Regions from separate parts of the Chelatococcus sp. HY11 genome, predicted to be linked through region 2. Evidence: predicted binding sites of a transcription regulator. Region 2 holds the regulator's gene; the other holds the start of a gene.
The links. Region 2 encodes LexA, which represses DNA repair genes until DNA is damaged. Its sites were predicted from a motif close to TGTTCNNNNTGTGTTCNG; they were not measured.
Positions count from the first base shown of each region.

Region 1: the regulator LexA is predicted to act here: its motif matches at 2,283-2,300, upstream of KIO74_RS11820 (DNA recombination protein RmuC).

Region 1 covers NZ_JAHBRX010000001.1:2,570,894-2,586,644, reverse strand. The annotation lists gene KIO74_RS11835 (S-(hydroxymethyl)glutathione dehydrogenase/class III alcohol dehydrogenase) at 1-543, shown strand, start outside; gene fghA (S-formylglutathione hydrolase) at 556-1,401, shown strand; gene KIO74_RS11825 (peptide deformylase) at 1,652-2,173, opposite strand; gene KIO74_RS11820 (DNA recombination protein RmuC) at 2,331-3,485, shown strand; gene KIO74_RS11815 (prephenate/arogenate dehydrogenase family protein) at 3,497-4,453, opposite strand; gene hisC (histidinol-phosphate transaminase) at 4,446-5,558, opposite strand; gene KIO74_RS11805 (chorismate mutase) at 5,607-6,506, opposite strand; gene metX (homoserine O-acetyltransferase MetX) at 6,838-8,007, shown strand; gene metW (methionine biosynthesis protein MetW) at 8,070-8,690, shown strand; gene KIO74_RS11790 (site-specific tyrosine recombinase XerD) at 8,866-9,849, opposite strand; gene KIO74_RS11785 (histidine kinase) at 9,855-9,998, opposite strand; gene KIO74_RS11780 (shikimate kinase) at 10,097-10,699, shown strand; gene aroB (3-dehydroquinate synthase) at 10,696-11,832, shown strand; gene recR (recombination mediator RecR) at 11,903-12,505, opposite strand; gene KIO74_RS11765 (YbaB/EbfC family nucleoid-associated protein) at 12,722-13,045, opposite strand; gene KIO74_RS11760 (DNA polymerase III subunit gamma/tau) at 13,071-14,981, opposite strand; RNA gene ffs (signal recognition particle sRNA small type) at 15,138-15,235, opposite strand; gene nudC (NAD(+) diphosphatase) at 15,404-15,751, shown strand, end outside.
Region 2 covers NZ_JAHBRX010000001.1:1,116,830-1,132,580, forward strand. The annotation lists gene KIO74_RS05295 (ABC transporter substrate-binding protein) at 1-1,350, shown strand, start outside; gene KIO74_RS05300 (dipeptidase) at 1,461-2,465, shown strand; gene KIO74_RS05305 (dipeptidase) at 2,634-3,632, opposite strand; gene KIO74_RS05310 (cupin domain-containing protein) at 3,730-4,410, opposite strand; gene KIO74_RS05315 (ABC transporter substrate-binding protein) at 4,454-5,968, shown strand; gene KIO74_RS05320 (tautomerase family protein) at 6,027-6,245, opposite strand; gene KIO74_RS05325 (tautomerase family protein) at 6,288-6,503, opposite strand; gene KIO74_RS05330 (tautomerase family protein) at 6,838-7,086, opposite strand; gene KIO74_RS05335 (ABC transporter permease) at 7,094-7,999, opposite strand; gene KIO74_RS05340 (ABC transporter permease) at 8,009-8,926, opposite strand; gene lexA (transcriptional repressor LexA) at 9,425-10,126, shown strand; gene KIO74_RS05350 (ComEC/Rec2 family competence protein) at 10,104-12,437, opposite strand; gene gltX (glutamate--tRNA ligase) at 12,776-14,197, shown strand; gene gltA (citrate synthase) at 14,570-15,751, shown strand, end outside.

The DNA.
Region 1 (15,751 bases), 1.5 Mb from region 2:
GTGGTCTTCGGGCTCGGCGGCATCGGTCTCAATGTCATCCAGGGCGCGCGGATGGTGGGCGCCGACAAGATTATCGGTGTCGACCTCAACCCCGCCAAGGCCGAGATGGCCAAGAAGTTCGGCATGACCCATTTCGTCAATCCGGACGAGGTCGGCCGCGACAAGGTGGTCGAGGCGATCGTCGATCTCACCGGCGGCGGGGCCGACTTCTCCTTCGAATGCATCGGCAATGTCCACACCATGCGGCAGGCGCTCGAATGCTGTCATCGCGGCTGGGGCGAGTCGATCATCATCGGCGTGGCGCCTTCCGGCACGGAGATCGCCACGCGGCCGTTCCAGCTCGTCACCGGCCGCGTCTGGAAGGGCTCGGCCTTCGGCGGCGCGCGCGGCCGCACCGACGTGCCGAAGATCGTCGACTGGTACATGGAGGGCAAGATCAACATCGACGACCTGATCACCCACACCATGCCGCTCGATGAAATCAACACGGCCTTCGACCTGATGCATGAGGGCAAGTCCATCCGCTCCGTTGTCGTGTACTGACGGGGCCGCGTGATGACGCTCGAACTCGTCTCCAGCGCTCGCTCCTTCGGGGGCGAGCAGCGCGTCTACAAGCATCGCTCCACCGAAACCGGCACGGACATGCGCTTTTCCGCCTTCGTGCCGCCGCAGGCGGCAGCGGGCAAGGTGCCGGTTGTGTGGTTTCTCTCGGGCCTCACCTGCACCGAGGAGAACTTCACCGTGAAGGCCGGCGCCCAGCGCGTGGCGGCGGAACTCGGGCTCATGGTGATCGCACCGGACACCAGCCCGCGCGGGGAAGGCGTGCCGGATGATCCCAACGGCGCCTATGACTTCGGCCTCGGTGCGGGGTTCTATGTGGATGCCACCGTCGCGCCTTACGCGCGCAATTATCGCATGGCGAGCTATATCGCACGGGAACTGCCGGAGATCGTCGGTGCGGAACTGCCGGCCGATAGAACGCGGCAAGGCATCACCGGCCACTCCATGGGCGGGCATGGCGCCTTGACGCTCGCCCTGAAGAATCCAGGCCGGTTCAAGGCTGTGTCGGCTTTCGCGCCGATCGTCTCACCGCTGAACTGCCCGTGGGGCGAGAAGGCCTTGGGCGGTTATCTCGGCCCGGACAAGGCCGCGTGGCGCGCCTACGACTCCTGCGCCTTGATCGAGGATGGTGTGCGCGTCGCCGACATCCTGGTCGACCAGGGCATGGCGGACGGGTTCCTCGCGAACCAACTCAAGCCGGAGCTTCTTGAGGCGGCCTGCGCGAAGGCTCGCATTGCGCTGACGCTCCGCCGGCAAGAGGGGTATGATCACTCCTACTTCTTCATCGCCACCTTCATCGCCGATCACCTCAAGTGGCATGCGGAGCGGCTCAAGGCGTGAGCGCGGTGCGCCGTGAGGCGCCTCGCCGATCGGGATGGCCGGGAACAAGCCCGGCCATGACAAAGAGGCCATGACAAAGACAAGGGAAAGCGTTCTCTGAAGGGATGTCATCCCCGGCGGCGTAGCGCCGGGAAGGGGATCCAAGACCACGCGAGGCGAATTATAAGGTCCTGACAGTGTTCGTGGATTCCGGGTTCAAGCCTTCGGCTTGCACCGGAATGACCACAGCGGCACCGACCGTCAGGCGGCTTCAGCCCACCGTTTCGCGCTTGGCCGCCTTGGCGAATTTCTTCATCACGCGGTCGCGCTTCAGCTTCGACAGGTAGTCGATGAACAGAACACCGTCGAGATGGTCGATCTCGTGCTGCAGGCAGGTCGCGAGAATGCCCTCAGCCTCGATCTCCTGCGTCTTGCCATCGAGGTCCATGTAGCGCACGCGGATCTTCGCCGGGCGCTCCACTTCCTCATAATAGTCGGGAATCGAGAGGCAGCCTTCCTCATGAATGCTGAACTCCTCGTCCGATTCCCATGTGATCTCGGGGTTGATCACGACCATCGGCGCGCGCGGCTCATCCTTGCCGGCGACGTCGATGACGAGCAGACGCTTCATGATCCCGATCTGCACCGCGGCCAAGCCGATGCCCGGCGCGTCATACATCGTGTCCAGCATGTCGGCGGCGAGCGTGCGGATCTCGTCGGTGATCTCCGTCACGGGCTCGGAGGCGGTCTTGAGACGCTGGTCTGGGATAAGGACGATAGGTTTGATAGCCATGGTGCAGACTTGCGAGGGCCTTTTTTACAGGAGGCTGCGGACAAAGCTGTCGAGGCCGGAAAACGACAGCGTAACAGCCACATAATCACTTGCGCCGCAAGGGTCAATGTGTTCTTCTTTTGTTCGCATTGATGTCGAGGCGAGTCCCAGTTCCGCGATGAATCAGACCCTGTTTAACCTGGCAGGATATCCGCTCACCGCGGGTGAAGTCATTGTCGGCGCGGCGGGCGCGGCCGTTGTCATTTTGCTTTTGCTCGCCGTTTTCTTGGCGCGCACCAACCGCGAGCGCCGCGTCGAGGCCGCCGAGGCGGCGGAGCGAGCGCGGGAAATGGACGACAAGGTCGCGGAACTCAATCGTATCCAGGCGGAGATGACAGGCCGGCTGCAGACGATCGCCGAGATCTTCGGGTCCCGCCAGCAGGATTTCGCCCGCTTCGTCGCCGAGCGGCTGGACGGCCTCCAGCATCGCGTGGGCCAGGGGCTCGAGGTTTCGTCGCGGACGACGGGTGAGCATATCGCGCGCCTCAACGAGCGTCTTGCGGTGATCGACGCGGCCCAGAAGAACCTCACCAATCTGACCGGCGAGGTGGTCGGCCTCAAGGATATCCTCGCCAACAAGCAGGCGCGCGGCGCCTACGGCCAGGGCCGCATGGAGGCGATTGTCCGGGATGGCCTGCCCGCAGGGCACTATGCCTTCCAGGCGACACTGCGCAACGGCCGCCGGCCGGACTGCCTCATCCGCCTGCCGGGCGATCACCCCCTCGTCATCGATGCCAAGTTTCCGCTGGAGAGCTTTCTCGCTTTCCGTGGTGGCACGAACGACGAGATGCGCCGCGCCGCAGCGGCGCGGGTCAAGGCCGACGTCGCCACCCATGTGAAGGACATTGCCGAGAAGTATCTCGTGCCCGGCGAGACGCAGGATCTGGCGCTGCTGTTCGTGCCGTCGGAGGCGATCTATGCCGACCTGCAGGAACATTTCGAGGATGTGGTGGCGCGCGCGCATCGGGCCCGGGTGATCATCGTTTCGCCGTCGCTTCTCGCGCTCGCCATCCAGGTCATGCAGTCACTGGTGCGGGACGCGCGCATGCGGGAGGAGGCCGAGACCATCCAGCTCGAAGTGCGCCGCATCCTGGAGGACGTCGTCCGGCTGCGCGACCGGGTCGAGAAACTCGATACGCATTTCCGGCAGGCGCAGGAGGATGTGGCGCAGATCCGCACGTCGACGGACAAGATCGTCAAGCGCGGCGAGCGCATTGAGGCGCTCGATTTCGAGGACCGAGGTGCCTCGCAGGAGATCCGCGCCGCTGAATAAGAGTACGGCGATCAGCCGTCGTGGCTCTCGCCCTGGCGCCGGCCGAAGTCGGGCGCGGCGGTTTCCTGGCCGCTGTCGATGATGCTGCGGCGGATGGCGCGGGTGCGCGTGAACAGGTTGAACAGCGCCTCGCCGTCGCCCCAGCGGATGGCGCGCTGGAGGGCGGCCAGATCCTCGTTGAACCGGCCGAGCATTTCGAGCACGGCGTCCTTGTTGGTGAGGAACACGTCGCGCCACATGGTCGGGTCGGATGCGGCGATACGCGTGAAATCACGGAAGCCGCCGGCCGAGAACTTGATCACCTCGGACTGCGTTACGGTTTCCAGATCGGCGGCGGTGCCGACGATGTTGTAGGCGATCAGATGCGGCACGTGGCTCGTGATCGCGAGCACCAGATCATGGTGCTGCGGCGTCATGATCTCCACCTGCGCGCCCATGGCCTCCCACAGTCCCCGCGTCACCGCGACCGCTTCGGGATCGGCGCCTTCCGGCGGCGTCACGATCGACCATCGATTGTGGAAGAGGGTCGCGAAGCCCGCGTCCGGTCCCGAATGCTCGGTGCCGGCCACAGGATGCGCCGGGACGAGATGCACGCCATCGGGAAGGTGGGGCGCCACGGCGGCGACAACGGCGCCCTTCACCGAGCCGACGTCGGACACGATCGCGCCGGGCTTCAGCGCCCCGGCGATTTCGGCCGCGACCTCGCCGCAGGCACCGACGGGCACGCAGAGGATCACCATATCCGCGCCGGCGGCGGCCTCGGCGGCCGTGTCGGCGACGACATCGCCCAGCCCCAGCTCAACGAGCCGCTTTCGTACGTCAGGCGAGGCATCGCTGACGACCAGCGTGCCAGCGAGCTTGAGATGATCAACGGCGCGGGCGATGGACGATCCGATCAGCCCGAGCCCGATGATGGCAAGCCGTCCGATCAGGGGTTCGGAGCGCGGCGGGCCCAGCCGGTCAGGCATGCGCGCCCCCGAGAAAGTCCTTGAGCGCGGCGACGACACGGCGATTGGCCTCCTCGTCGCCAACGGTCATGCGCAGGGCGTTGGGCAACCCGTAGGACGCGACGGCGCGCAACACGAGCCCGCGCTTGGACAGGAAACCGTCAGCCGCCTTGGCGTCACGGCCCGCCTCGGTGGGGAAATGGATCAGGATGAAGTTGCCGACACTCGGCGTCACCTTGAGACCGAGCGCTGAGATTTCCTTCGTCAGCCAAGGCAGCCATGTCTCGTTATGCGTGATGGAGGCGGCCACATGACCCTCGTCGGCAATCGCCGCGATGCCGGCCTCTATGGCGGGCGCATTGACGTTGAAGGGACCTCGGATCCGGTTGATGGCGTCGATGACGTGGGCGGGGCCATAGACCCAGCCGAGACGCAGGGCCGCAAGCCCGTAGATCTTGGAGAAGGTGCGCACCATGACGACATTCTCGCTGGTCGACACGAGTTCGAGCCCCGAGGCATAGTCGTTGCGCCGGACATATTCGGCATAGGCCGCGTCGAGGACGAGCAGGACATGCGGCGGCAGGCCCGCATGCAGGCGCTTCACCTCGTCGAACGGCAGATAGGTGCCCGTCGGATTGTTGGGATTGGCGAGGAAGACCACCTTGGTGCGCGGCGTCACGCAGGCTAGAAGAGCGTCGACGCTCGCGGTCAGCTCCGTCTCCTTGGCGACGACAGGCGTGCCGCCCGCGGCAATGATGGCGATCTTGTAGACCAGGAAGCCATATTCGGAATAGACGCCCTCGTCGCCGGGGCCGATATAGGCGTGTGTCAGGAGATTGAGGATATCGTCGGAGCCGGCGCCGCAGACGATGCGGGCGGGATCAAGGCCAAATCTGGCGCCGATCGCCTCCCGGAGGCGGGTGGCGGCTCCATCGGGGTAATGCTCAAGGGTCGCCGCCGCCTGCTTATAGGCCTCGATGGCTGTCTTGCTCGGTCCCAGCGGCGTCTCATTCGACGACAGCTTGTAGACCTTGTCGACGCCCGTGACGCTGCTCTTGCCCGGCACGTAGGCATCGATCGACAGAATTCCGGCCCGCGGGACGGGACGATCGGCCACAAGACCCATGATAAGACACTCCGGATAAAGGACGAACGGAGACCGCGCGGCGGGAGGTCAGCCCCCCATGCCCGGCCTATCGAGCACGAAAACCTCGGCGTGGCTTCCGATTTCACTGAGGTCGATGCGCCCCAGACGCTCCGCCGTCAAGGCCTTATCAAGGGCCTCCAGCGTCACGGTGCCGGGAACGGAGACGAGAAGCGACAATCCATCGCGGACGCCGGCCGATCCGAGAACCTGCCCGCCGAGCCGGACGATCGCGATACGCGCTTCCTCCCGCCATCGCTCGACGGTTGCCGCGACAAGCCGCACTTCACTTGAGCCGCCGTCCGTCAGCGGTTGTGCGATGACGAAAACCGGCGTTGCGGCCGGATGCTGCGGCCGGTCGATGAAAGGCAGCCGCGCGATGATCTTCGGGGCGCCGGGACCGGTGAGGCCGGTCCACCAGGGGCCGGATGCGGCGGCGCCGTCCGGCCGGAAGATGCCGAGATCGCCGTTGGAATCCGCAACGGCGCGGATGACGGCTTCCGCGCTGGTATGGGCGATATAAGGAACGGTGAAGCCGAAATGAAATCGCGCGGAATCCCGCATGGGTCCATCGCCGCCGGAGATGTCGGCATGTACGCTGTAAGGCGCCTGGACATAGGTGAAGGTGCCGATGATGACACGCCAGATGCTCTCCGCCGTGTCGAGCGGCAGGATGCCACGATGCCGCTCCGCGAGCCTGCGCATCATGGCGGCCTCCCGGGCAGGCCGAAAGGCCGAGCCCGGACCCTGCGTGCGCTTGAACGCGATCAGCCGGTCGATGATGTCGCCGCGCTCCATCAGGAGTGCATGCATGGCCGCGTCAATGCGATCGATGTCCGCGCGCAGAACGTTGAGGTCGACGGGCGGGACGGACGAAGGCGTGGAGGAAGCGGGAGCGCTGTCTGCGGATTGTGTCACCGAATTGGCCATACGCGTGCGTTCCGTTCCCAAAAACGTTGTGGCAATCTGGCCCAGTGGGCATTTCAAGTGGAACACTTTTAAGGTGCGGCGGCACGAACGCAAGTGAGTGTAAGGCTCTGAGTGAAAGGCCTTGGCTGGCCGTCCATCTGGCCCGTGCCCGTCTGGAGGACGCGCTCCATCTCTTGCTGCGAGCGCTTACTTTTCTGGCAGGACTCGCTTTTCTGGCAGGACTCGCTTTTCCTACAACACTGTTGCCGAGCCGGGTCTGTGTTCGATATAACGAACGCGGCCTGTTGATTGCGCTCATGCCGTTTCAGGTGGAAAAGGGTTTAACAGTCTCATGTTGGTTAGTGCTGACACTGCCCCAGTTCCCGCTTCGCAGGTCGATGAACCGGACAGTCTTGTCGCGCGCTTTGGGCTCGACAAGCCATTGGTTCTCGACAGCGGCGCCACATTGGCACCCTGGCAGATCGCCTATCAGTCTTACGGCACGTTGAACGCCGACCGCTCGAACGCCATCCTGATCTGCCATGCGCTGACCGGCGACCAGCATGTGGCGAACCGCAACCCCATCACCGGCAAGCCCGGCTGGTGGGAGACGAGTGTCGGCCCCGGTCTTCCTATCGACACGAACCGGTTCTTCGTCCTGTGTTCGAATGTCGTGGGCAGCTGTCTCGGCACGACCGGACCGGCGTCCCTCAATACGGCGACCGGCGAGCCCTGGGGGCTCAGCTTCCCGCTGGTGACGATCCGCGACATGGTGCGCGCGCAAGCCATGCTGCTGGACCATCTCGGCATCGTGCAGCTGTTCGCCGTTGTCGGGGGATCCATGGGCGGCATGCAGACGCTGCAATGGGCGGCGAGCTATCCGGAGCGGGTCTTCGCGGCCATGCCGATCGCCACCGGCCCCATCCATTCCGCGCAGAACATCGCCTTCCACGAGGTCGGGCGCCAGGCCATCATGGCCGATCCGGACTGGCGCGGTGGCCACTACCTGCAGGCGGGGGTTCGCCCGGCCAAAGGCCTCGCCGTGGCGCGCATGGGCGCGCATATCACTTATCTCTCCGAAGCCGCGCTCCACCGCAAGTTCGGGCGCCGGCTGCAGGATCGCGATGCGCCGACCTTTTCCTTCGATGCCGATTTCCAGGTCGAGAGCTACCTGCGCTATCAGGGCGAGAGCTTCGTCGAACGCTTCGACGCCAACAGCTACCTCTATATCACGCGGGCCATGGACTATTTCGACTTGGCCGCCGATCACGGCGGCGTGCTGGCCAACGCCTTTCGTGGCACGAAAACCCGCTTCTGCGTGGCGTCGTTCTCATCGGACTGGCTGTTTCCGACCCCGAATTCACGCGCGATCGTGCACGCGCTCAATGCGGCCGCCGCTTCCGTGAGCTTTGTCGAGATCGAGAGCGACAAGGGTCACGATGCCTTCCTTCTCGATGAACCCGTGTTTTTCGCCACCATGCGTGGCTTCCTCGATTCCGCCGCGCGTGCCCGCGGGCTTTAGAGCGATTCCCCAAAAACGTGCAGCGGATACCCGTCCGCCCCGAAAGGTTCTTCCCCTTGGCGATTGAAGATCCCTCCACGACGCAACGCGTCGATCTGCTGCTGATGGCCGAGATGGTCGATCGCGGCGCACGTGTGCTCGATGTCGGCTGTGGCGACGGAACGCTGTTGTCCTTGCTCGCTGAACGGCGCGAAGTGGACGGCCGGGGCATCGAGCTGTCACGCGAGGGCGTCAACCAATGCGTGGCGCGCGGTTTGTCGGTCGTCCAGGGCGACGCGGATACCGATCTGTTCGCCTATCCGGACGATGCTTTCGATTATGTCATTCTGTCCCAGACCATCCAGGCGACGCGCCGGCCGCGCGAGGTTCTGGAACACATGCTGCGCATCGGCCGCCGGGCGATCGTCTCATTCCCGAATTTCGGTCATTGGCGCGTGCGCGCCGATCTTGCCCTGTCCGGGCGGATGCCGGTGACGGACAACCTGCCCGAGACCTGGTACGACACACCGAACATCCATTTCTGCACGATCCGCGACTTCGTCGCGCTCTGCAACGAGCTCAACGTCCAGACGGAACGTGCCCTTGCCCTGAATTCCAGCGGCCAGCCGGTACGGTTCAACATGCCGTGGTGGGTGTGGAACCTGTTCGGCGAACAGGCGGTCTTCCTGCTGCGGCGGGGCTGAGCAGGTTCTGGGAGCAACGGTATTCGGCGCTTCCTCTCCCGTCGGGAAGAAGCCAGCGGCGGCAATCATCGCGTGTCATTCCCGGCGCTTCGCGCCGCCGGGGATGACACGTGACTATATTGCCTTTGCCTCTGCCGTCACAGCGGCCGTCCGCGCCTTGAAATGGCGATCGCGCTCAGTCCTGAGCCAGGGGGTGCAGGTCGCGCACCATCGCCGTGAGGCGGGCATCGAGGACGTGGGTATAGATCTGCGTCGTCGCGATATCGGCATGACCGAGAAGTTCCTGCACCACGCGCAGGTCGGCGCCGTTCTGCAGGAGATGGCTGGCGAAGGCGTGGCGCAGCACATGCGGGCTCAGGCGGTCCGGCGCGATGCCGGCGGCGATGCCGAGGTCCTTGAGATCACGCGCGAAGGCCTGGCGCGTCAGGTGCCCCTCGGCGCTGTCGGCGGGAAACAGCCAGCGCTTCTGCCGGGCGACTTCCTTGTCCGTGGCAATGAGGTCCAGATGCGCGGCGGCTGCCTTCAGCGAGGCCTCGGTCAACGGAACGAGGCGTTCCTTGTCGCCCTTGCCGCGCACGAGCAGGAAGCGCTCGCGGGTCCGGGCTGCGCTGCGTGGCAGCGAGACGAGCTCTGACACGCGCAAGCCCGTGGCATAGAGGAGTTCCAGCAGACAGGTGAGGCGCGCGGCGCGGCGGCGCTCGACAAGCGGTCTCTTCACATCGTCGATGCCTTCGCGCGCGGTGGCGAGCAACCGGTCCACCTCCTCCACGCTGAGCACCTTGGGCAGCGGCCGGCCGATCTTCGGTCCCTCGATGGTGACGGTCGGATCGTCGGCGCGCAGGCCTTCCAGATAGAGGAATTTGTGGAACTGCCGAACCACGGAGAGGCGCCGCGCCGCTGACGAGGCCTTGAGCCCGCGCGCGTGGATTTCGGCGAGAAAGGCACGGATGTCGGGTTGGGTGCAGCCTGTCGGCGTCAGACCCCCCTGCGCTAGAAAGCTGAGATAGTCGCCGAGGTCGCGCTCATAGGCCTGGAGGGTGTTGCGCGCGGCGCCCCGCTCGGCCGCGAGCATTTCAAGGAAGCGCTCGGCGAGGCCGCCCGCCAGTGGCGGCCGCCTGCTCCCGGCATCGGTCGTCTCGCCTCGCGCCTCGGCCGCCATCGTCATCACTTCTCGAACTTCGACGCCGGAACCGTTACGGTCACGGTGCGAGGCTTGGGCTCGACCATCGTTGCGAGTGCGTAGAGCCCGGCATAGCCAAGCCCTGCGAGAATTCCGATGATCATGAGGAAACGGAAGACGGTCGGCACAGCTCTCTTCAACCCATCGCGAGATTTCAGCCGAAAGTGTGGCCCTGATCAAGTTACGGGAATGACGTAAACAAAAACTCCATGATAGTGAAAGCCGTATGGACGAGTCGCGCAACATTGGGGTAACCGACCCCGAGATCGAAGCCCTGCACCGGGCGCTCAACGGGCGGTCGCTGGTCCTCATCGGCATGATGGGGGCGGGCAAGAGCACGGTGGGGCGCCGGCTGGCCACGCGGCTCAATCTCAATTTCCTCGATGCCGACCACGAGATCGAGCGCGCCGCGGGTATGACGATCCCTGAAATCTTCGCGAGCCAGGGCGAAGCACAATTTCGTGATGGTGAGCGCCGTGTCGTCGGCCGCCTGCTGAGCGAGGGGCCGCAGGTCCTGGCCACGGGGGGCGGCGCGTATATGAATGAGGAGACGCGCGCCAACATCGCCGAGGCCGGCATCTCGATCTGGCTGAAAGCGGATTTCGATGTGCTGTTTCGCCGCGTGCGCAAGCGCCCAGGTCGTCCGCTGCTGCATACGCCCGATCCTGAGGGCACGCTGCGGCGCCTGATCGACGAGCGTTACCCGACTTACGCCGGGGCCGACATCACCGTGATTTCCCGCGACGCGCCGCACGAGGCCATCGTCGAGGAAATCGTCGAGGCTTTGCGCAGTTACCTCTCGCTATCCAAAGTGGATCCCGATCGATGACCCCCGTGACACACGCCGCAGACGGTCGCGAAACCGTGCATGTTCCTCTCGGCGATCGCGCCTATGACATTCTCATCGGCCGCGGCGTGCTGACTGAGGCGGCGCCGCGTATCGCGGCGCTGGCGCCGGGCGGGGCGGCGGCCATCGTCACCGACGAAAGCGTCGGCGCGCTTTATGGCCAGCGTCTCAGCGAGGCGCTCGCCACGGCGGGTCTCCGCACGACGATCATCACGGTGCCAGCCGGTGAGGGCAGCAAGAGCTATCCTCGCCTGGTCGAGGTCTGCGAAGCGCTTCTGGCCGCTCGCATCGAGCGTGGCGATCTCGTCATCGCGCTTGGTGGCGGTGTCATCGGCGACCTCGCCGGCTTCGCGGCCTCCATTGTCCGCCGTGGCCTGCGCTTCGTACAGGTGCCGACGAGCCTCCTGGCCCAGGTCGATTCCTCGGTCGGCGGCAAGACGGGCATCAATTCAAAGCACGGCAAGAACCTGATCGGCGCCTTCCACCAGCCGAGCCTCGTCATCGCCGATACGGGGCTGCTCGACAGCCTGAGCCCGCGTGAGTTCCGTGCCGGCTATGCCGAGGTGGTGAAATATGGCCTCATCGACGATCCCGGTTTCTTCGCTTGGTGCGAAAGCAATGCCGAGGCCATCTTCGGGCCGGGACCGGCGCGCGACCATGCGGTGGCGACGAGCTGCCGTGCCAAGGCGGCCGTGGTCGTGCGCGACGAGCGGGAGGATGGCGACCGCGCCTTGCTCAATCTCGGCCACACCTTCGCCCATGCGCTGGAACGCGCCACCGGCTACGACGGCAGCCGGCTGGTGCACGGCGAGGCCGTGGCGATCGGCCTCGCGCTCGCCTTCCGCTTTTCGGCGGAGCGCGGCCTGTGTCCGCCTGATGATGCCGCGCGCGTCGCGGTTCATCTCGCCGGGCTCGGGTTGCCGACACGCCTGCAGGATGTGCCCGGCGATATCGGCACCGCCGACAGCCTCCTGGAGGCCATGGCCCAGGACAAGAAGGTCAAGCGCGGCGCGCTCACCTTCATCCTGGCGCGCGGAATCGGCCAGAGCTTCATCGCCCGCGGCGTCGAGGCCGACAGCGTGCGCGTTTTTCTGGTGAGTGAACTGGCGGATTGAGCGCGGATTGCGAGAGCTTCCGCCGGCCTCTGGTCCCGGCCACGGCCGATGGTCGTTGCCGGCGCAGCCTTCAGAACGTCGTGCGCTGGCGGATGGCTGCGGCGAGGGTGCCTTCGTCGAGATAATCGAGCTCGCCACCCACCGGCACGCCGTGGGCGAGGCGAGTGATCTTCACGGGATAGGATGACAGAAGGTCGGTGATGTAATGCGCCGTCGTCTGCCCGTCGACGGTGGCATTGAGCGCCAGCACGATCTCGGTCAGGCCCGGCTCGGCGGCGCGGGCGACGAGCCTGTCGAGGTTGAGGTCCTCGGGGCGGATGCCGTCGAGGGCCGAGATCACGCCGCCGAGGACGTGGTAGCGGGCATTGATCACGCCGGCCCGCTCAAGCGCCCAAAGGTCGGCGACATCTTCCACGACGACGAGAAGCGTCGGGTCGCGGCGGGCGTCGCAGCAGATGGTGCAGGGATCGGCGGTATCGATATTGCCGCAGGAGGTGCAGACCAGCACGCGCTCGGCCGTGACCCGCGTCGCGTCGGCGAGCGGCACGAGGAGTTGCTCCTTCTTCTTGATCAAAGTCAGCGCCGCCCGCCGCGCCGAGCGCGGCCCAAGGCCGGGCAGGCGGGCCAGCAGCTGGATCAGCCGTTCAATCTCGGGGCCGATGGGGGAGGGCATGATCTGAACCGATCGTCTGGAAACGCAATGCGGCTGCGCCGTTCTCAGCCTTTCCCCGGCGGGGAGAGGTCGGACGCGTGGCGTCCGGGAGAGGGCCATAACCGCGGTTGTAGCCCTCACCCTCTCCCTCTCCCTCGGGGGAGAGGGAACGCAAATAAGTCCATCGTATCACTTGCGGAAGGGTGGATCGTTTCTCTCCGCCGGAAGGAGATCGGTCTAAAACGGCAGCTTCATGCCGGGCGGTAGGGGAAGGCCCTTGGTCATCTCACCCATCTTGTCCTGCATCAGCCGCTCGGCCTTGGCCTTGGCGTCGTTGACGGCGGCGACGACGAGATCTTCGAGGATCTCCTTTTCGCCCGGAACGATAAGGCTCTCGTCGATGGCGATGCTCTTCATCTGACCCTTGGCGGTCGTCACGACGGTGACCGCCCCGCCGCCGGCCGTGCCGGTAACCTCGAGCGCCTCGAACTCGGCCTGCATGTCAGCGAATTTCTGCTGCAGGCCCTGCGCCTGTTTCATCAGCCCCATCAGGTCACGCATCGGTCACTCCCGTCTCAATCCCGAATCACCTGTCGTCTAGATAGGACAGGTCGTCGTCGGATGCGAGCGCTCCCCCATCCTCGGTCGCCTCGTCCGTCTCGGCGATCGCCGGCAGCGGCTCCTCGGCCGTGGCCGCTATATCGCGGATATCGACGATGGCGGCCCCGGGAAACCGCGACAACACGGCCTGAACGAGCGGATGCCCCTCCGCGCCGCTGCGGCGCTCTGCCTCGCGGGCCTGTGCCATTTCGTGCAGGGTCGGCGCGCCGGGCTTCGACGAGAGCGCGACCATCCAGCGCCGGCCGGTCCATTCCTGCAGGCGCTTGCCGAGATCGCCCGCGAGCGTTCGGCTCCCGCCCTCGCGCAGCGCGATTTCGATAAGCCCGTCCTCGAAATGGACGAGATGGGCGTCCTGCTCCAGGGCGCGTTTCAGCACGATATCGCGCTGTTCACCGGCCAGCGCCACCACATCCTCGAAGCGCGCCAGCCGGATCTGCGGCTCGGCCGAGGCGCGGACCACCTCGCGGGCTGGGTCCTGACGTGGCGTCGCGTCAGCCAGTAGGGCTGAGCCGGTATTGGCGGCGATCGTCAGGCGAGGCCCGCCGCCGCTGCCGCCGCCACTATTGCCGCCGCCACCGTCGCTAGGACGGGAGCCGCCGTTACCCCCGGTGGAGGGCGCGCCATCGCGCAGGGTGCGCAGCGCCTCGTCCGGGGTCGGCAGGTCGGCGGCATAGGCGAGGCGCACCAGGAGCATCTCGGCGGCCGCGATGGGACGTGCGGCCTGCTGGACCTCGGGCAAGCCCTTGATCAGGATCTGCCAGCTCCGCGCCAGAATGCGCAAGGAGAGCCGTGAGGCGAGGTCGGCGCCCCGCAGCCGCTCGGCCTCGGTCAGCGCCGCGTCCCTGCCGGCATCGGGCACCAGCTTGAAGCGCGTGACGAGGTGAATGAAGCCAGCGAGGTCGTTGAGGACGACATAGGGGTCTGCGCCCGCGTCGTATTGCGCGGTCAATTCAGCGAGCGCGGCGGCGAGGTCTCCGCGCATCACAGCCTCGAAAAGATCGATCACGCGAGCCCGGTCCGCGAGGCCGAGCATGGTACGGACCTCGTCGGTGGTGACCGCGCCGCCGCCATGGGCGATGGCCTGGTCGAGCAGCGACAGACTGTCGCGCGCCGAGCCCTCGGCGGCACGCGCGATCAGCGCCAGCGCCTCCGGGTCCGCATTGACGCCTTCTGCGTCGGTGATGCGCCCAAGGTGGGCAACGAGCGCGCCGGCATCGATGCGGCGCAGGTCGAAACGCTGGCACCGTGAGAGGATCGTCACCGGCACCTTGCGGATTTCGGTGGTGGCGAACACGAATTTCGCGTGCGGCGGCGGTTCCTCCAGCGTCTTCAGGAAGGCGTTGAACGCCTTCTCCGAGAGCATGTGGACCTCGTCGATGATGTAGACCTTGTAGCGCGCCGAACTTGGGGAATAGCGGATGCCGTCGATGATCTGGCGGACATCCTCGACCCCGGTGTGGGAGGCGGCGTCCATCTCCAGCACATCCACATGGCGCGATTCCATGATCGCGGCGCAATGGCGCCCGAGGGCCGGCATGTGGATTGTCGGTTGGGAGGGGCCGCCGTCGAGCGGCTCATAGTTCAGCGCGCGCGCCAAAATGCGCGCCGTCGTCGTCTTGCCGACGCCGCGTACGCCGGTCAGCATCCAGGCCTGCGGAATGCGGCCGGTCGAGAAAGCGTTGGAGAGCGTGCGCACCATTGCCTCCTGCCCGATGAGATCATCGAAGCTCAGGGGGCGATATTTGCGCGCGAGAACACGGTAGGCCGGGGCAGGAACGGCCGAGGGTGGCGGCATATCGAAGCCGGGCAGCGCGGGACCTGCTTCATCCTCGGCGGAGGCGTGCGGCACGTCGTTGGCGCTGGGCTGATCGGTCATTGCACCCGTTCGGTCATCTCATCGGGCCGGTTCGGCCAAGGCCACCACACACCAAGGCCATCTCACACCGGCGGGATCGCACGCTGGGCGCAGGCCCCCATGCTGGACGCGGGCTCCCATGCCGGACGGTTGTCGCCGGAGATCCGACGATGACAAGGTGGGAGGCTGGACGAAGACCCGCCCGATTCTCGTTAGGGCTGCTTCCTTCCGGATCTGACCCGGTTGGCGAGTGGAACGTCCAACGCCAACCTCCCACCGCCTATATCGTGGAAAGACGGGGCCGATGCAAGCCATCCGGGGTGTAATTCGCAAACCCTGTGCAAGACGTAAGGGGCCCGCGCGGCGCTGCCCGGGAGCATGAGCGAAACGGCTCTTCTGTCTATCCCGGGGCTCAGGTAGAAGAAGGGCCGAAAGGCTGTGCCATGACGCATGATGATTCCAAGACCGCGCCGATTGCTCCGCTCGCGGCGACGCTGGACCGTTCCGGGCGCGTAGGCTTCGCGATCAATCGCCTGGAGCGGCATTCGGAAGGGCGGGAGAACGCCGAAACGGTTGGCGCCTTTCGCCAGAGACCCGATGCCGCGACCTTCGTGCTCGCTGGCGACGTGCCGATCCTGAAGCGTGAGCCCGCTCTCGATCCGCGCTTCACGCTGGCGGAGGCGGCGGCGCTCGGCGCGGATGGCGAGAGCATCTTCCTCGGCACAATCGCCGGCGTGCCCCTTTTCACGACGATGCTGGCGAGCGATGCTGCGAGCGTCATCGCCGAGCGG
Region 2 (15,751 bases):
ATCGTCGAGCCTTTGCTCTGGAACAACCCCGCGACCGGCAAGACCGAACCGCTCCTGGCCGAAAGCTGGGAGCTCACCGCGCCAACCACCATGAAGCTGGCGATCCGCAAAGGTGTCAGCTTCAGCAATGGTGAGCCGCTGAACGCCGATGCTGTGGTCCACAGCTTCAAGGTTTTCCTCGATCCGAAGCAGGCTCCGGCTTATGCCAACTATGCCGCGGCGGTCGATCGCGTCGAGAAGCTCGACGATATGACCGTCGCCGTGCATACCAAATTCCCCTACCCGCCCTTCGAGCTGATGCTGACCCAGGTCTACGTCACGCCGCCAGCCTATTGGTCGAGCGTCGGGCTGGACGCCTTCGGCCAGAAGCCGATTGGTACCGGGCCCTTCGTTCTCAAGGAATGGGTCAAGGACAACCAGCTCGTGATGGAGCGCAATGCCCAATACTGGGGCAAGGGCCCGCAAGGCATCGATCGTCTTGTCTGGCGCCCTGTGCCGGATGATGCGGCCCGCGTCGCCGGTTTCACGATCGGCGAGTTCGACATCGCCACGAACATTCCCATCACCGCCATCGGCGACATCGAGCGCCTGCCCGACCGCGAGGTGATGCAGGTTCCAAGCTACAGGATATTCCAGCTCATCCTGTCGTCGCTCGATGAGCATCCAAGTCCCCTGAAGGACAAGCGCGTCCGCCAGGCCATGAACTATGCCGTGGACAAGAAGCTCATCATCGACAGCCTGTTCGCCGGCCGTGCCTTCCCGCTCAACGGCCAGGTGCTGCGCAAGGAACAGCTCGGCTTCGACCCATCGCTCAAAGACTATCCCTACGATCCGGAGAAGGCGAAAGCGCTTCTGCGCGAAGCCGGTTACCCCGATGGCTTCGAGATCGTCTTCAAGTTCCCCTCCGGCCGCTATGCGCAGGACCGCGAGGTCTCGGAGGCCATTGCCGGCATGCTGGCCAAGGTCGGCGTCCGCGCGAAGATGGTCTCGCTCGAGGCGGGAGAGTTCCTGCGCCAGCTCCGGGCCCGTGAACTCCAGCCGATGGCCTTTCTGGGGCTTGCACCGCTTGACGACCCGGACTTCCAGGTCGCGCAATATCGCTCGTCCTGGCGCTATTCCTACATGCGCAACGCGGAACTCGACAGTTTGATCGACGCGGGCGCGCGCGAGACGGATCATGACAAGCGCGTCGCCATCTATCGCAAAGCCATGCAGCTCATGCACGAAGAGGCACCCATCGTCTTCCTCTACGGTGGTTACGACTTCTATGGCGTGTCGAAGAAGCTCGAAGGCTTTCAGCCCCGCGGCGACCAGCGTTTCTTCTTCTACGGCGTAGCGCTGAAGCCCTGATATTGCGGTGCCAAGAATGCGCTCGTGAAGAATGCGCTTTTGAAGAATTCGGTTTCGAGAGTTTGCCTGTCCGGATTGTTCCGAACGACTATGGGAGTGCAAGGAACATCATGCCATCATCGTCATCTGATGCCATCGTCGTCGATGGTTTGAATTGCGCGCGCGTGAGCCGTGAGCAGATGCTGCGCACGCTGGAAGGCGGAGTAACGGCTATCAATCTGACGGCGATCCGCCCGCCGCACGATTTCGCCACCGCCATGCCGGCGCTCGCGCGAAGCCTCGCGGTCATTTCCGAGAACAACGACATCGCCGTCATTCCCCGCAGCGTTGCCGACATCAAGGCGGCAAAAGCCGCCGGCAAGCTCGCCATCATTCTCGGCGCGCAGAATTCGGTCGTGGTCGAGGAGGATCTGGAGCTTCTCCGCATCCTGCAGCGCGTCGGCTTCCGCATTCTCCAGCCGACCTATATGGAGCGCAATACCCTTGGCTGCGGCGTGCTGGCCAAGGGTGGAGACGATGGCTTGACCGAGAAGGGCGAGCGTTGGGTCGAGCTCATGAACGAGCTCAGGATCCTGATCGACCTATCGCATGTGGGCTATCGCACCGCCGCCGATGTTCTCGCCCGCTCGAAGCGCCCGGTGATCTTCAGCCACTCCAACGCGCGCGCGGTATGTGACAGCCTCCGCAACATTCCCGACGCGTTGATCCTCGCGGCGGCGCGCACGGGCGGCACCGTCGGCCTGACGCCCTGGCCGCCCATGACCCGGCACGCCACGCGACCGACCCTCGATGACTGGGCGGAACAGGTCGCCTATGTCGTCAATCTCATCGGCGTCGATCATGTGGCCTTTGGCAGCGACCTGTCCGAGGGAACCTACGCGTCGGAAGAGCAGTGGCAAAAATCCTTCGGGCCGCGTGGCATGTATCCGGAAGTGACGGGGGTGATGGGCCCCTGGTTCACATTCACCTGTCGCATGACCGAGGGTTTCGAAAGCCTTGCCGACACGCCCCATCTGAGCGAAGCGCTCAAGCGCAAGGGATTCAGCGCATCGGATGTCGACAAGATCATGGGCGGCAATCTCCTGCGCGTTTACGCTGAAGTCTGGGGCGGCTGATCCGACGGCCACCGGCAAGAGGGTGGAGGCGGCCACGCCTCCACTTTGCGTTTGAGGTGAAGGTAGCCGGCTCGAGCCCGCGCCTGTTCCAAAAGAAATCCAGCCGGGCTTTTGGCCCGGCTGGATCCTGCGTCGGTCGGCTCCGCCTTCTTGGGGGAGAAGGGAACCTCACGCGCCCCAGATGTCCCGCATCACGCGCAGCCAGTTGCCCGAGGCGATCTTCTCGATGTCGGATGCACTGAAGCCACGCCGCCGCATAGCTTCCCAGATGCCGGGCGTATCCCTCATCGACTGAAAGCCGGTATTGAGGCGGGTCTCGTAGCGATACCAGTCACCGAGAATGCCGGTGATGTTCGGGTATTCGCCGTTCGGCCCGACCGCCTTGTCCCATTTCACGGGATCGGGATGCGGCTCGACAAGGTCGGTCGCGAAAGACACATGCTCGATACCGGCGACCTTCACCAGATGCGCGACATGGTCGATGTAGTCGTCGAGCGTCGGCCGGGTCTCGATCTTGACGAGCGGCGACCACAGCACCGCGCCGATGAGACCGCCGGTCTTGGCGACCGCGCGCGCCTGATCGTCAGACTTGTTGCGCGGGTTGGGGCAAAGCGCAAAGGCGTTGGAATGGCTGATGACAACAGGCTCCTTGGCAGCCGCCAGGTAGTCGTCGGTTGTCTTCGGGCCGCAATGCGACAGGTCAACGATGAGGTGCTGCTTATGCATCTCGGCGAGCCACGCGTGCCCAGCATCGGTGATGCCGAGATCGGTGCTCGCGTCGAAAGAAGAACCAAAACCGAAAGCATTCTGTTCGTTGTAGGTGGGCTGCAGGATGCGCAGTCCGAGCGTTCGGAAGGCACCGAGCAGCGCGACATCGGCCTCCACCATCGTGGAGTTCTGCGTGCCAAGGATGACACCAACCCGGCCTGTCTCGTGGGCCGCGCGAATGTCTGCGGTCGAGGACACGATCAAGGCGATCTCAGGCATCGCCTCGATGGTGTCTCGCACGGCCTGCAGACGCGTCAGGGAGGTCACCAGGTCGCCGAGCACCGGCAGACACGTGTAGTTGAGCGCCGTGATACCCCCCTCACGGGTGCGCACCATCTGGTCGCGGTTCATTGATGCGCAGTTCAGGCCGTCTATGACGATGTGGGACACTTCGGACACCTCTGGATTCCCTCTGTTCTTGATAGGCCGCTGCGCCTGTGTCAGTCGGGCCTCAATTTTCGGCTGGAAACGCAGACGACTGTCAGCCGTCCCGGCGCTATTTTTCGTCGCTGCGAAACAGAACCCACATCACTTTCGTGGGAATCGGGCCCGCGTTGTAGTATTTGTGGGGACGTTGGCTGGCGAACCTGAAGCAATCGCCCTGCCCCAGTACGTAACGCCGCCCATCAACGAAGAAATCAAGGCTTCCCTCCAGGATGACGCCGGCCTCCTCGCCCTCATGGACAAAGCTCTCGTCGCCAGATTTGCCGTTGGGCTCGATGGTCATCATGTAGATGTCCAACCGCGGCGTGCGGCGAAAAGGCGTAAGCAATTCCTTCGTGATGCCTGTCTGCGCCAGTTCGATGCGCTTGCGGTCCTTGACGCGCGCGATCGGGCGTTCGCTGTCCCCCTCATCGAAGGGCGGCTCGAACAGATCAGCGATATCGACGTCGAGACCATAGGCAAGCCGCGCGAGAACGCGCACGGACGCGGAGGAAAGACCTCGCTCGATCTGGCTGATGAGGGCGATCGACAGCCCGGCACGCTCCGCGACCTCCTTCAGTGAACGACCACGCGCCAGACGGAGCTGACGGATGCGGTCGCCGACGGAGATGTCGGTTTCGCGGTCCAGGGCGGCTGAATTGCTGGCGAGAGCTGGAATGGGGGTTACCTTCGATGCTTCATAACGAATTGGATGACACCACGATATTTGTGAAATTTTCTTTTGTAAATTCAAAAAATAACGATACGCTCGTCATAATTTAACTTCCGAGGAGAACATGATGCGCCCCAACCTGCGTGCACTCGCGCTTGCGGTGACGCTTCCCTTCCTGACGCCTGCATTGCCCCTGTCGGGCAGCGCCGCGGCAGCGACCCTGACCATCGCCCAGCCCTACGATCCGGCGGACTTGTTCGGGACCCTGTCGACCAACAATCCGTCTTTCGCGATCCTGGAGCCGCTGTTCTTCAACAATCCGATCAGCGGCAAGATCGAACCGCTCCTGGCTGAGGGGTTCGAGAAAGTATCGGAGACGGAAATTCTCATAAAGCTGCGCAAAGGCGTCAGCTTCACCAACGGCGAGCCGATGAACGCGGACGCCGTAGTCCATAGTCTCCGCATCTTCATGGATCCCAAGATCGCCTCCGCCTACACGGTCTATTCGACCGGACTCGCGGGGGCTGAGAAGGTTGACGATCATACGGTTCGCCTTCGTCTTAAATATCCCTATCCCGCCCTTGAGCTGATGTTGGCTCAGGTGCTCGTGACGCCGCCGGCCTATTGGGCGGAGGTCGGGCCCAAGGGCTTCGGCCAGAAGCCGATCGGCACCGGACTGTTCAAATTGACCGAGTGGGTCAAGGACGACCGGCTCGTGATGGACAAGAACACGGGATACTGGGGCAAGCTGCCGGAAGGCATTGACCGGCTCGTCTGGAAGGCGGTGCCGGATGATACAGCGCGGGCGGCAGGTCTTACGACGGGTGAATATGGGCTTGCCGTCAACCTGCCGGTGACCACGGCGATCGAACTGGAAGCCCGCCCGGACCTCAAGCTGATCGGTGTCGACAGCTACCGGGTGTTCCAGGTGGTGCAGTCCTCGCTTGAAACCCACCCGGGTCCGATCCAGGACAAGCGTGTACGCCAGGCGCTCAACTACGCCATCGACAAGAAGCTCATCATCGACAACCTCTTTTTCGGCAAGGGCGGGATGCTGCATGGCCAGATCCTGCGGAAGAACCAGCTCGGCTTCGACCCGGCGATCGACGACTACCCCTATGATCCGGCCAAGGCGAAAGCGCTGCTGGCGGAAGCCGGTTTTCCCAACGGTTTCGAGGTCGGCTTCAAATGTCCGTCGAACCGCTACCCGAATGATCGCGAACTCTGCGAGGCCATCGCCGGCATGCTGGACAAGGTCGGCGTGAAGACGAAGATCACGTCGCTTGAGTCCGGCGAGTTTCTGCGCCAGTTCATCGCCCGCGAGCTCGCCCCTCTCGGCCTGATCGGCCTTGGCGTCCCCGATGATCCGGGCTTCGCGATCGCGGCCTATCGTTCGGACTATCGCTATTCCTACATCAAGAATGCCGAACTCGATGCCTTGATCGATGCCGGAGCGCGTGAGACCGACCGTGCCAAGCGCGATGAGATCTACAAGAAGGCGATGCGCATCATGCATGATGAGGCGCCGATCATCTTTCTCTTCGCCGGCGTCGAATTCTACGGAACGACAAATAAGCTCGAGAATTTCAAGCCAAGCGGCGACCAGCGCTTCTACTTCTACAATACGTCTCTGAAGTAAATCACACCTCGATTCAATGACGAGAAGGCCCGGACATGAAAATCCGGGCCCTTTTCTTTTATTCCTTGTTACCGAGCGTGACGAGCCCGGGACCGTGGCGGTCGAGCTGCAGATTGCCGCCAATCGCCCAGTCGGTGCGCTCGTAGTCCTCGAAAAGCACCGTCACCCACTCCGCCTTCGCGCCGAGGGTGGCAATGGCGGCCTCGGTGAAGGCCTTCGCCGCGCGCCGCTTCGTATCCACGTTACGGCCTTTTTCCATCTGGATGGTGATGATCACTGTCGTGACGCCTTTTGCTCGTGATGAGAGAAGATTGGGTTATCAGTCGTGATGGCCGGGCTTCAGCGGCCCGTGACGGTCGAGCTGCAGATTGCCGCCGATCGCCCAGTCCGTGCGCTCATAGTCGCGGAACAGGATGGTGACCCAATCGCGCTGGCCGCCGAGCGTCGCCACGATGGCGTCGGTCACCGCGTTCGCGACCTCCCGCTTCTTCTCCACGGAGCGGCCCTTGTCGAACTGAATTGTGATGATGGGCATGGATTATATCCCTGTCTGGCTGGTGATGGTTGCGGATTATTGATAATGACGCCTTGCCTTGCTTTTCCAGTTGTCGATATGGATGTTCTTTAGCTCGGCCGTCCACCGTGAATAAATACAGATATTTCGGTGATTTGAATCGTTACTGATCTGATATTCGCCGCGATTCCACGCCCGCTCTAGGGGCAATCGACATTCAAGTATTGCTCAAGAGATACCACCGTCATCACCGGGCTTGTCCCGGTGATCCCGACCGGAAAAGGCGCCTCGATCCATCGGGATGGCCGGGACGAACCCGGCGATGACAGCTGAGAATGCCGAATGTCGATTGAACCTAGGGTTCCTGCGCTTTGGCGGCCTTCTCGCGCGCCGCATGTCGGTCGAGCAGCAATTCCCCTCCGATGGCCCAGTTCTCCTTGTCATAGTTTTCGTAGAGAACGGTGACCCATTCCGGCTTGACGCCGAGGGTCTCGACGGCCGCCTCTGTCAGGGCCTTGGCGCCGGCTCTCTTGGTGTCGTCGCTGCGGCTGTTCTCGAATTGAATGGAAATGATCATGGTCGAGCCCTCCCGGGCCGGATCGATCGCGACGTCAGTTGTCGGAAATCTGCGGGTCGAGCGCGTCGCGAAGCTCGTCGCCGAGAATGTTGAAGGCCAGGATCAGGAGCGCGATGGCGATGCCGGGACTGAGCGAAACCGACCAGGACAGGCTCATGTATTTGGCGCCGTCGCTGATCATGCCGCCCCATGTTGGCGATGGCGGCTGCACGCCAAGACCGAGAAAGCTGAGCGTCGCTTCCAGGAGGATCATGCGGGCGAGATCGAAGCTCGCGTAAACAATGACCGCCGAGAGGACGTTCGGCAGGACGTGTTGCACCATGATGCGCGGCGTCTTCACGCCAATCGCGCGCGCGGCCTCCACGAATTCCTTGTTACGGACAGACAGCACTGAGCCGCGGACCACACGCGCGAAACGCGGCCACCCTGACAGCCCCATGATGATGATAAGATTGGTGAGCGACGGGCCGACGACGGCGACAACCGCGATGACGAGCAGAACCAGCGGGAAGGCGAGCTGGATGTCGATCAGCCGCAGGATGACCGCATCCGCCTTGCCGCCGTAATAGCCGGCGATGAGTCCCATCGCCACGCCGGCGATGCCCGACACGAGAACCGCGAAGATGCTGACAAAGAGCGTGATGCGCGCGCCGTAGATGATGCGCGATAGAATATCTCGGCCGAGCTGGTCTGTACCGAGCCAGTACCCCGGCACGCCGCGCTCCATGAGCGCAGGCGGACGCAGCCGCAGGGTGAGCTCCTGGGCATAAGGGTCATGCGGCGCCAGGAGCGAGGGCACCAGCGCGAACAGGAAGCCGATCAGGATGATGAAAAGGCTGAGTTTCGCGGCTTTCTTGGCGAAGAGCCGCTTCAGGACGCCGCGCCAGCGGCTTTCGATGGGGGCGGGTTCCGCTGCAGCGACGGGCGGTGACAAGGACATGGCGCCGCCTCAGTTGTAGCTGATGCGCGGATCGAGAACCGCGTAGAGGAGATCGACAACGAGGTTCACGAAGACGAATATGATGGCGAAGGTGAAAACGACCGCCTGCACCACGGGAAAGTCACGCGCGTAGATCGCCTGGATGGCGAGGCGCCCCACCCCGGGCCACGAAAACACCGTCTCGGTCACGACCACACCTCCCATCAGCAGGCCGACCTGGAGACCGATCACCGTCAGCACGGGAATGAAGCCGTTTCTGAGGGCGTGGATCCATAGCACCGTGCGCTCCCGGGCACCCTTGGCGCGCGCTGTGCGGATGTAATCCTGGCGCAGCACATCGAGCATGCAGGACCGTGTGACACGGGCGATCAGCGCGACGAGATTGAAGGCAAGGGTCGCTGCCGGCAGAATGAGATTGAGCCAGGATCCGCGGCCGCCGGACGGCAGCCACCGGAGCCACACGGCAAAGACGATGATCGAGATGATGCCGAGGTAGAAGCCCGGCAGCGCCTGCCCCATCAAGGTGATGCCGCGAATGGTGATGTCGGCCGGGGTATTGCGGCGATAGGCAGCGGCGACTCCCGCCGGCACGCCGATGAGGAGCGCCATGGCCATTGTCGCCGCCGCCAGCTCGGTGGTCGCGCCAAGACGTTCCCAGACAAGGCTCATCGCGGGCTGGTTGAAGCGCAACGAGGAGCCGAAATCGCCCATGAGGCCGTTGGCGAAGAATGTGACAAACTGTTCCCACAACGGCCTGTCGAGACCGTGGACAGACCGGAAGGCGGCCCGGGCCTCCTCAGTCGCATTGGTCGGCAACATGAGATCGGTCGGATCGCCACTCAGACGCGTGAGGAAAAAGCACACCAGCATGATGCCGATGAGCACCGGAATCGTGAGGATGAGTCGCTGCACGATGTAACGGCCCATACAATAGTTCCCCTGCCACCGCCGCACCCAATGGGAGATCGACGGATCGCATTCTGCGACCGCTTTGATTTGAAGTTGAGCTGATCTTATCGGCCGCGCTTAAATTCACAAGCTTCAATTTCATTATAAACGATATTTTGGCAGAAAAATTCACAAACTTAAAAGCCCGCGCCCGTCTGAGAGAGGCCCGTCCGATTGGCGCTTCGTCGCGAGCAAGCGGTCAGGCTCCAAACAGGCCTCCGGAGAGTTCGCGGAAAAAGAGCCGATCAGGACGGATATTCGGCACGGATATTCGAGCTTGAAACCGGGCATGGAAACCGGCCTTGAAACTCTGCATTCGCTTTGAGGCTTGCGGAACACATAGAGAACAGCTATCGTCGTTCATGATTTGTTTCCTAGTTCAGGCGCACAGTATCGAATCGGTGCAATTGCTCCTCAAAACTGATCGATCCGGATGGCGTTGGAAGCTGGCAAAACGGAAGGCGGGGTGGTCACGACATGCTGACACGCAAGCAAAACGAGCTTCTTCGCTTTATCCATGAGCGGCTTCGGGAAACGAGCGTGCCCCCATCTTTCGATGAGATGAAGGAGGCGCTCGATCTGAAATCGAAATCGGGCATTCACCGCCTCATCATTGCTCTTGAGGAACGCGGTTTTATTCGCCGGCTTCCTAACCGGGCGCGCGCTCTCGAAGTCATCAAGCTACCAGATAATGCCATGGCAGCCGCCCCGCGGGGAAAATTCAGCCCCAGCGTGGTGGAGGGCGGCCTCGGTCGCGTGCGCAATCTTCCGCCTGCCACGGAGACCGATGCACCAAAGACGATTTCGGTGCCCGTTATGGGACGCATCGCGGCGGGCACGCCCATCTCAGCGATCCAGTCCCGTAGCAATACTTTGGCCATTCCAGTCGAAATGCTCAGCGCGGGTGAACATTTCGCCCTTGAGGTGCGTGGCGATTCCATGATCGAGGCGGGCATTCTCGATGGTGATACCGTCGTTATCCGGCGCCAGGACATGGCCGATACGGGGGATATTATCGTTGCCCTGATCGATGACGAGGAGGCCACCCTGAAGCGGCTGCGCCGGCGTGGCTCGTCGATTGCGCTCGAGGCTGCCAATCCCGCCTATGAAACACGTGTCCTCGGGCCTGACAGGGTGCGCATCCAGGGCAAGCTCGTCAGTCTTCTACGTCGCTATTGAGCGGCTCCCTCTCCTCTCCCTCGGGGAGGCCGTCCGGCATGGCGTCGATGGGATCGAGGCTTTGACGTCTTGAGGCGGGTGCCTTGACGGTTGACGTCTTCTCGTCTGAGGGCCTGGCCGATGGTTGCGGCGGTTTCACGCCGGTGATCCATGGTCGCGATGCCGTCGATAGCGCCTGGGTCCGGTTGAAAGCTGCATCACGGGGATCCAGCGTCAGCATGATGGCGCCACTTCTGTCGAGAACGCGCCGATCGATGATTGTGCCGGCTTCGCAGGTTCGCGTTGCCGGCAATGGGCTGACGATGACAGCGGCACGTTTACAGTCTTCGGGAAAAGCGCGCTTGTCACGAACAAAGGCGATCACCTGACCGCTCTTCAAGCGTGCTGTACAGCCGAGCGGGTCGCAGAGCGTTCCGTGGCGCAAGGAGGGATCCTCGATCGCGCGTCCATCGCCATCGGCCCGCAACCATTGTTCCAGCACAAAGCCCGACGGTTTGCCGAGGATGACGAGCCGGCCGTCGGAGACGCGCAGGGCGAGGCCGCTCGCACCGCGATCGATGTAAATGTCAGGACGCGACGTGCCATGGGCCATCACGAGCCCAATCACCGCGGGAAGAAGGGCGAGCCAGCGCAAGGCCGTCGTCCATAGCGTGACCCAGAGGATGGCGATGACCATCACGCCGAGCGCTCCGACATCGAAGGCAGGCACAATGACACGCGAGCGTTCGAGCTCGGCGACCGCGCGGGCGGAGGCCAGCACCGGCACCGTGGCCTGGCCGATCAGCCACCAGACCGGCCGATCGAGCTCAAAGAACGACGCAAAGACGCCCAGCACCGAGAGCGGCATCACCGCGAGCTCGATCAGCGGCAAGGCCATGGCATTGCCGAGCAGGCCGAACGGGTTGAGGGTCTGGAAATGATAGGCGCTGAACGGGGCCGTGGCGATGGTCGCAACCGTCGTGGTCGTCGTCAGAAGAAACGCCCATCGCCCCGCGGCCCGCATCCAGCCGTAGGCGTCTGATGAGGGCGCGCCACCGGCGAGAAGCCCCGAGGGCCTCACAGTGAAGGCGATCATCCCGGCGACCGCTGCGAAGGACATCTGGAAACTCGGGCCCAACAGGGCTTCCGGGCGCAGGGCGAGGCAGATGAGCGCCGACAGGGCGAGATTGCGCATGGAGAGGGCTGGCCGGTCGATCAGGATCGCGCCCATCATGACGATGGTCATCACAAGGGAGCGCTGGGTGGCCACCTCGGCGCCGGAGAACAGACAGTAGGCCGTGGCACCGAGCATCCCGATGACGGCGGCCATCTTCTTCACCGGCCAGGCAAGCGCGATCGCCGGCCAAAGCGACAGAAGCGCTCGCGCCGCCCAGAACAGACTGCCGGCCGCGAGTGCCATATGGAGGCCGGAGATCGACACGATATGATAGATGCCGGCCGCGCGCAGGGCATCGTTGACCTCCTCCGTGATCAATCCGCGCTTGCCCGTGACAAGCGCTGCCGCCAGCGCCCCCTCCTGCCCTCCGGAGGCTTTGGCGATACGCTCCGTCAGGGTATTGCGGGCGACGTCATTCGCAATGGTCAACGCGGTCCAGATGTCCGGCGCCTCGGGCGGCGCCCGGACCGTCACCTTTCCGACGAGCGAGCCCACCGCCCCAAGTTCGGCGAAGAAGGCATCCCTGGCGAAGTCATAGCCGCCAGGGCGCGCGGCTGTCGGTGGCGGCAGAAGGCGGGCTGTCGCCTCGATGAAGTCACCCGCCTTTACGCTCGCACCCGGACGAAGGGAGACGCGCACCTGCGCGGGGCGATCATTCGCCGTGAGCGATCCAAGGCTTGCGACCCTGACGACGATGCGGGGGCCCGCCGGGCGCTCCTCTACGCTGAGAACAAGCCCGCCAAGCTTGGCGATCATCGGCCGGACGAGCACCGGCGCGGCCACGCTGCGCGTTCGCCATGTCGCCGCCGCAAACCCCGCCATGACGGCCGCAACGGCGATGGCCACACCGGCGAGGCGGCGATGGCGGCCCGTGACCGCAGCAACGAGAGCCGCGACACCCGTTCCAATCGCCGACGGCCACAGGGAAGGCTCCGCGTCGGCGAGAAAGTAGAGAATGATGCCGCAACCAAACGCGACGGGCAGCCACAGGAAGGCGCGCCGCCGCTCGGCCTCCAGAACAAGGAGATCCCGAGCGCCACCACGCGCCCCGCCGGTGACGAGACTATGCCATCCCGGCAGCAGGCCCCAGGCGGCAAGGCGTGATGGTCTGCCGTCATCGACGACGGTAATCGCGCGGCTCTTCTGGCGGGCCATGCGGGCGGAATACCCTGAATGACGGACCGGGTCGCGGCCAGGTTGCAATGGAGTGGTTCTGAAACGCGAAACGCAAAGAACGAACAATCACGTGATCGGCAGGCGAAAGCGCGCCGGGCTTGAAAGCGCCGGACCATGAAACATATTCCCGGAGACGCCGCACCAAATCGACCGCGACCAGCTGAGCCAAAAAGCAAACCGGTGAACGACGGCCTTTCGTGGCGGAAAGAGCTTCTTACCCCGGGCTGAGCATCATGCTAAACGACGCCCGACCGTGGACGGAAGCGACCTTGAACCGTCACGGCCATCGCTTTGGCACAAGAGAGCACATATCTGAGATGACCGGAACCGTCGTTACGCGTTTCGCGCCTTCGCCAACGGGCTTCCTTCATATTGGGGGCGCCCGCACGGCCCTGTTCAACTGGCTCTATGCCCGCCGGAATGGCGGCAAGATGCTGCTGAGAATCGAGGATACCGATCGCGAACGCTCCACGGAAGCGGCCATCGCCGCCATCCTCGACGGCCTGAGTTGGCTTGGGCTCGACTGGGATGGTGATGCCATTCACCAGTTCTCCCGCGCGGCGCGGCATCGCGAGGTCGCCGAGGAGCTGCTCGCGCGCGGACGCGCCTATTATTGCTATGCGACGCCTCAAGAGCTCGAAGCCATGCGCGAGGAGGCACGGCGTGAAGGGCGGCCGTTGCGTTATGACGGGCGTTGGCGTGATCGCCCGTCCTCGGAGGCGCCGGCCGGCGTGAAGCCGGTCATCCGTCTGCGCGCACCGACCGAAGGCGAGACGGTGATCGAGGATCAGGTGCAGGGTCGCGTCACGTGGCAGAACAAGGATCTGGACGATCTCGTTCTGCTGCGCTCCGACGGCACGCCGACCTACATGCTCGCGGTCATCGTGGATGATCATGACATGGGCGTCACCCACATTATCCGCGGTGACGACCATCTCACCAACGCCGCGCGGCAGAAGCAGATTTATGAGGCGCTCGGCTGGGACGTGCCCATCATGGCGCATATCCCCCTGATTCATGGTCCGGACGGCGCCAAGCTCTCGAAGCGTCACGGTGCTCTCGGCATCGACGCCTATCGCTCGATGGGCTATCTCCCGACGGCGTTGCGCAACTATCTTGTGCGCCTCGGCTGGAGCCATGGCGATCAGGAGATCTTTTCGACCGAGGAGATGATCGCGGCCTTTGATCTCGGCTCCATCGGGCGCTCTCCGGCCCGCTTCGACTTTGCGAAGCTGGAGAATCTCAACGGCCATTACATGCGCAGTGCCGACGACGAGATGCTGGTCCGGGCGCTGGAAGATATTCTGCCTGAACTCGGTCCGGCGCGTGGCCTCGGGCCAACCTTGCCGCCCAGTCTGCGTGAAAAGCTGCTCGCCGCGATGCCCGGCCTCAAGGAGCGTGCCAAGACTCTGGTCGAACTTCTTGACAGCGCTTCATTCCTCTACGCATCACGCCCCCTGGCCTGCGATGACAAGGCGACAGCCCTTCTCAACGCGGACGGCCGGGATCGGCTTGCTCTGGTGCTCCCTGCCCTTGAAGGGATCAATGACTGGAGCAACGAGACGACCGAGGCCGCAGTGAGAGCTACCGCGACCGAAGCCGGGTTGAAACTTGGCCAGCTAGCGCAACCGTTGCGTGCAGCCCTCACCGGCCGCGGCACCTCTCCCGGCCTGTTCGATGTCATGACAGTACTCGGACGTGATGAAAGTTTAGGCCGTATCCGCGATCAGCTGCCCTGAGCCATTCCGGCCGCTTGAACGATGGTCGTGGATGGGCTAGAGCATGTTCGGGGCGGGCTGGGATCTCGATGGATACTGGCATCAAGCCATTGATTCCGCGCGATTTCTTATCGCGCAGAGTCAATTGCAGATCCAAAATGGGCCGGCGACTCACCAAGGTGAGGCATGAACGGCTCGACTTTCATTGCCGTTGAGCTTTTTTGATTTTCATGGGCAAGGGCATGAGATTGAACGTGATCGTCGCATGACACGACCTTTCCTGCGCTAACTTTTTGGAATCAAACCCATTCCTGAGTTTGGGCAATTTCCTCAAGCTCATGCATGCGGTCTGGCTGTGACGGCTTCGCTGCGTTTGAGCAGAAGGATATATCCATGAGCGACAAGGCAATCACCTTGACTGTTGACGGAAAGGGCATCGACCTTCCGGTGAAGGATGGTACGATAGGCCCGAGCGTCGCCGATATCGGTGCCTTGTACAAGCATAGCGGGATGTTCACCTACGATCCGGGCTTCTCGTCTACGGCGAGTTGCGAATCCGCCATCACCTATATCGATGGCGACGAGGGGATTCTCCTCTACCGTGGCTTCCCGATCGAGCAGCTCGCCGAGCACGGCGACTTCCTGGAGACCTGTTATCTCCTGCTCTATGGGGAACTGCCGACGGCGAGCCAAAAGGCGGAATTCGACTATGTGGTGACCCGCCACACCATGGTTCACGATCAGATGAACCGCTTCTTCCAGGGCTTTCGCCGCGATGCGCATCCGATGGCCGTGATGGTGGCGTCTGTCGGTGCTCTTTCGGCCTTCTACCACGACTCGACCGATATCTCCGATCCGCAGCAGCGCATGATCGCGTCCATGCGGATGATCGCCAAGATGCCGACACTGGCCGCCATGGCCTATAAATACTCGGTCGGTCAGCCGTTCGTGTACCCGAAGAACGATCTCGATTACACGTCCAACTTCCTGCGCATGTGCTTCGGCGTGCCTTGCGAGGAATATGTGGTCAATCCGGTCCTGGCGCGCGCGCTTGACCGCATCTTCATCCTGCATGCCGACCATGAGCAGAACGCCTCGACTTCGACCGTTCGCCTCGCCGGCTCGTCGGGGGCCAATCCCTTCGCCTGCATCGCCGCCGGCATCGCTTGCCTGTGGGGGCCCGCCCATGGCGGCGCGAACGAAGCCGCCCTCAAGATGCTGGCCGAGATCGGCACGCCCGATCGCATCCCGCAGTTCATCGCCAAGGCCAAGGACAAGAACGATCCGTTCCGTCTCATGGGCTTCGGCCACCGCGTCTACAAGAACTACGATCCGCGCGCCAAGATCATGCAGCGCACGACGCACGAGGTGCTCAACGAGCTCGGGATCAAGGACGATCCGCTGCTCGACGTCGCGCTCGAACTGGAGCGCATCGCGCTGCATGACGAATACTTCATCGAGAAGAAGCTCTATCCCAACATCGATTTCTACTCGGGCATCACGCTGAAGGCGCTCGGCTTCCCGGTGTCGATGTTCACGGTGCTCTTCGCGCTGGCCCGCACCGTTGGCTGGATC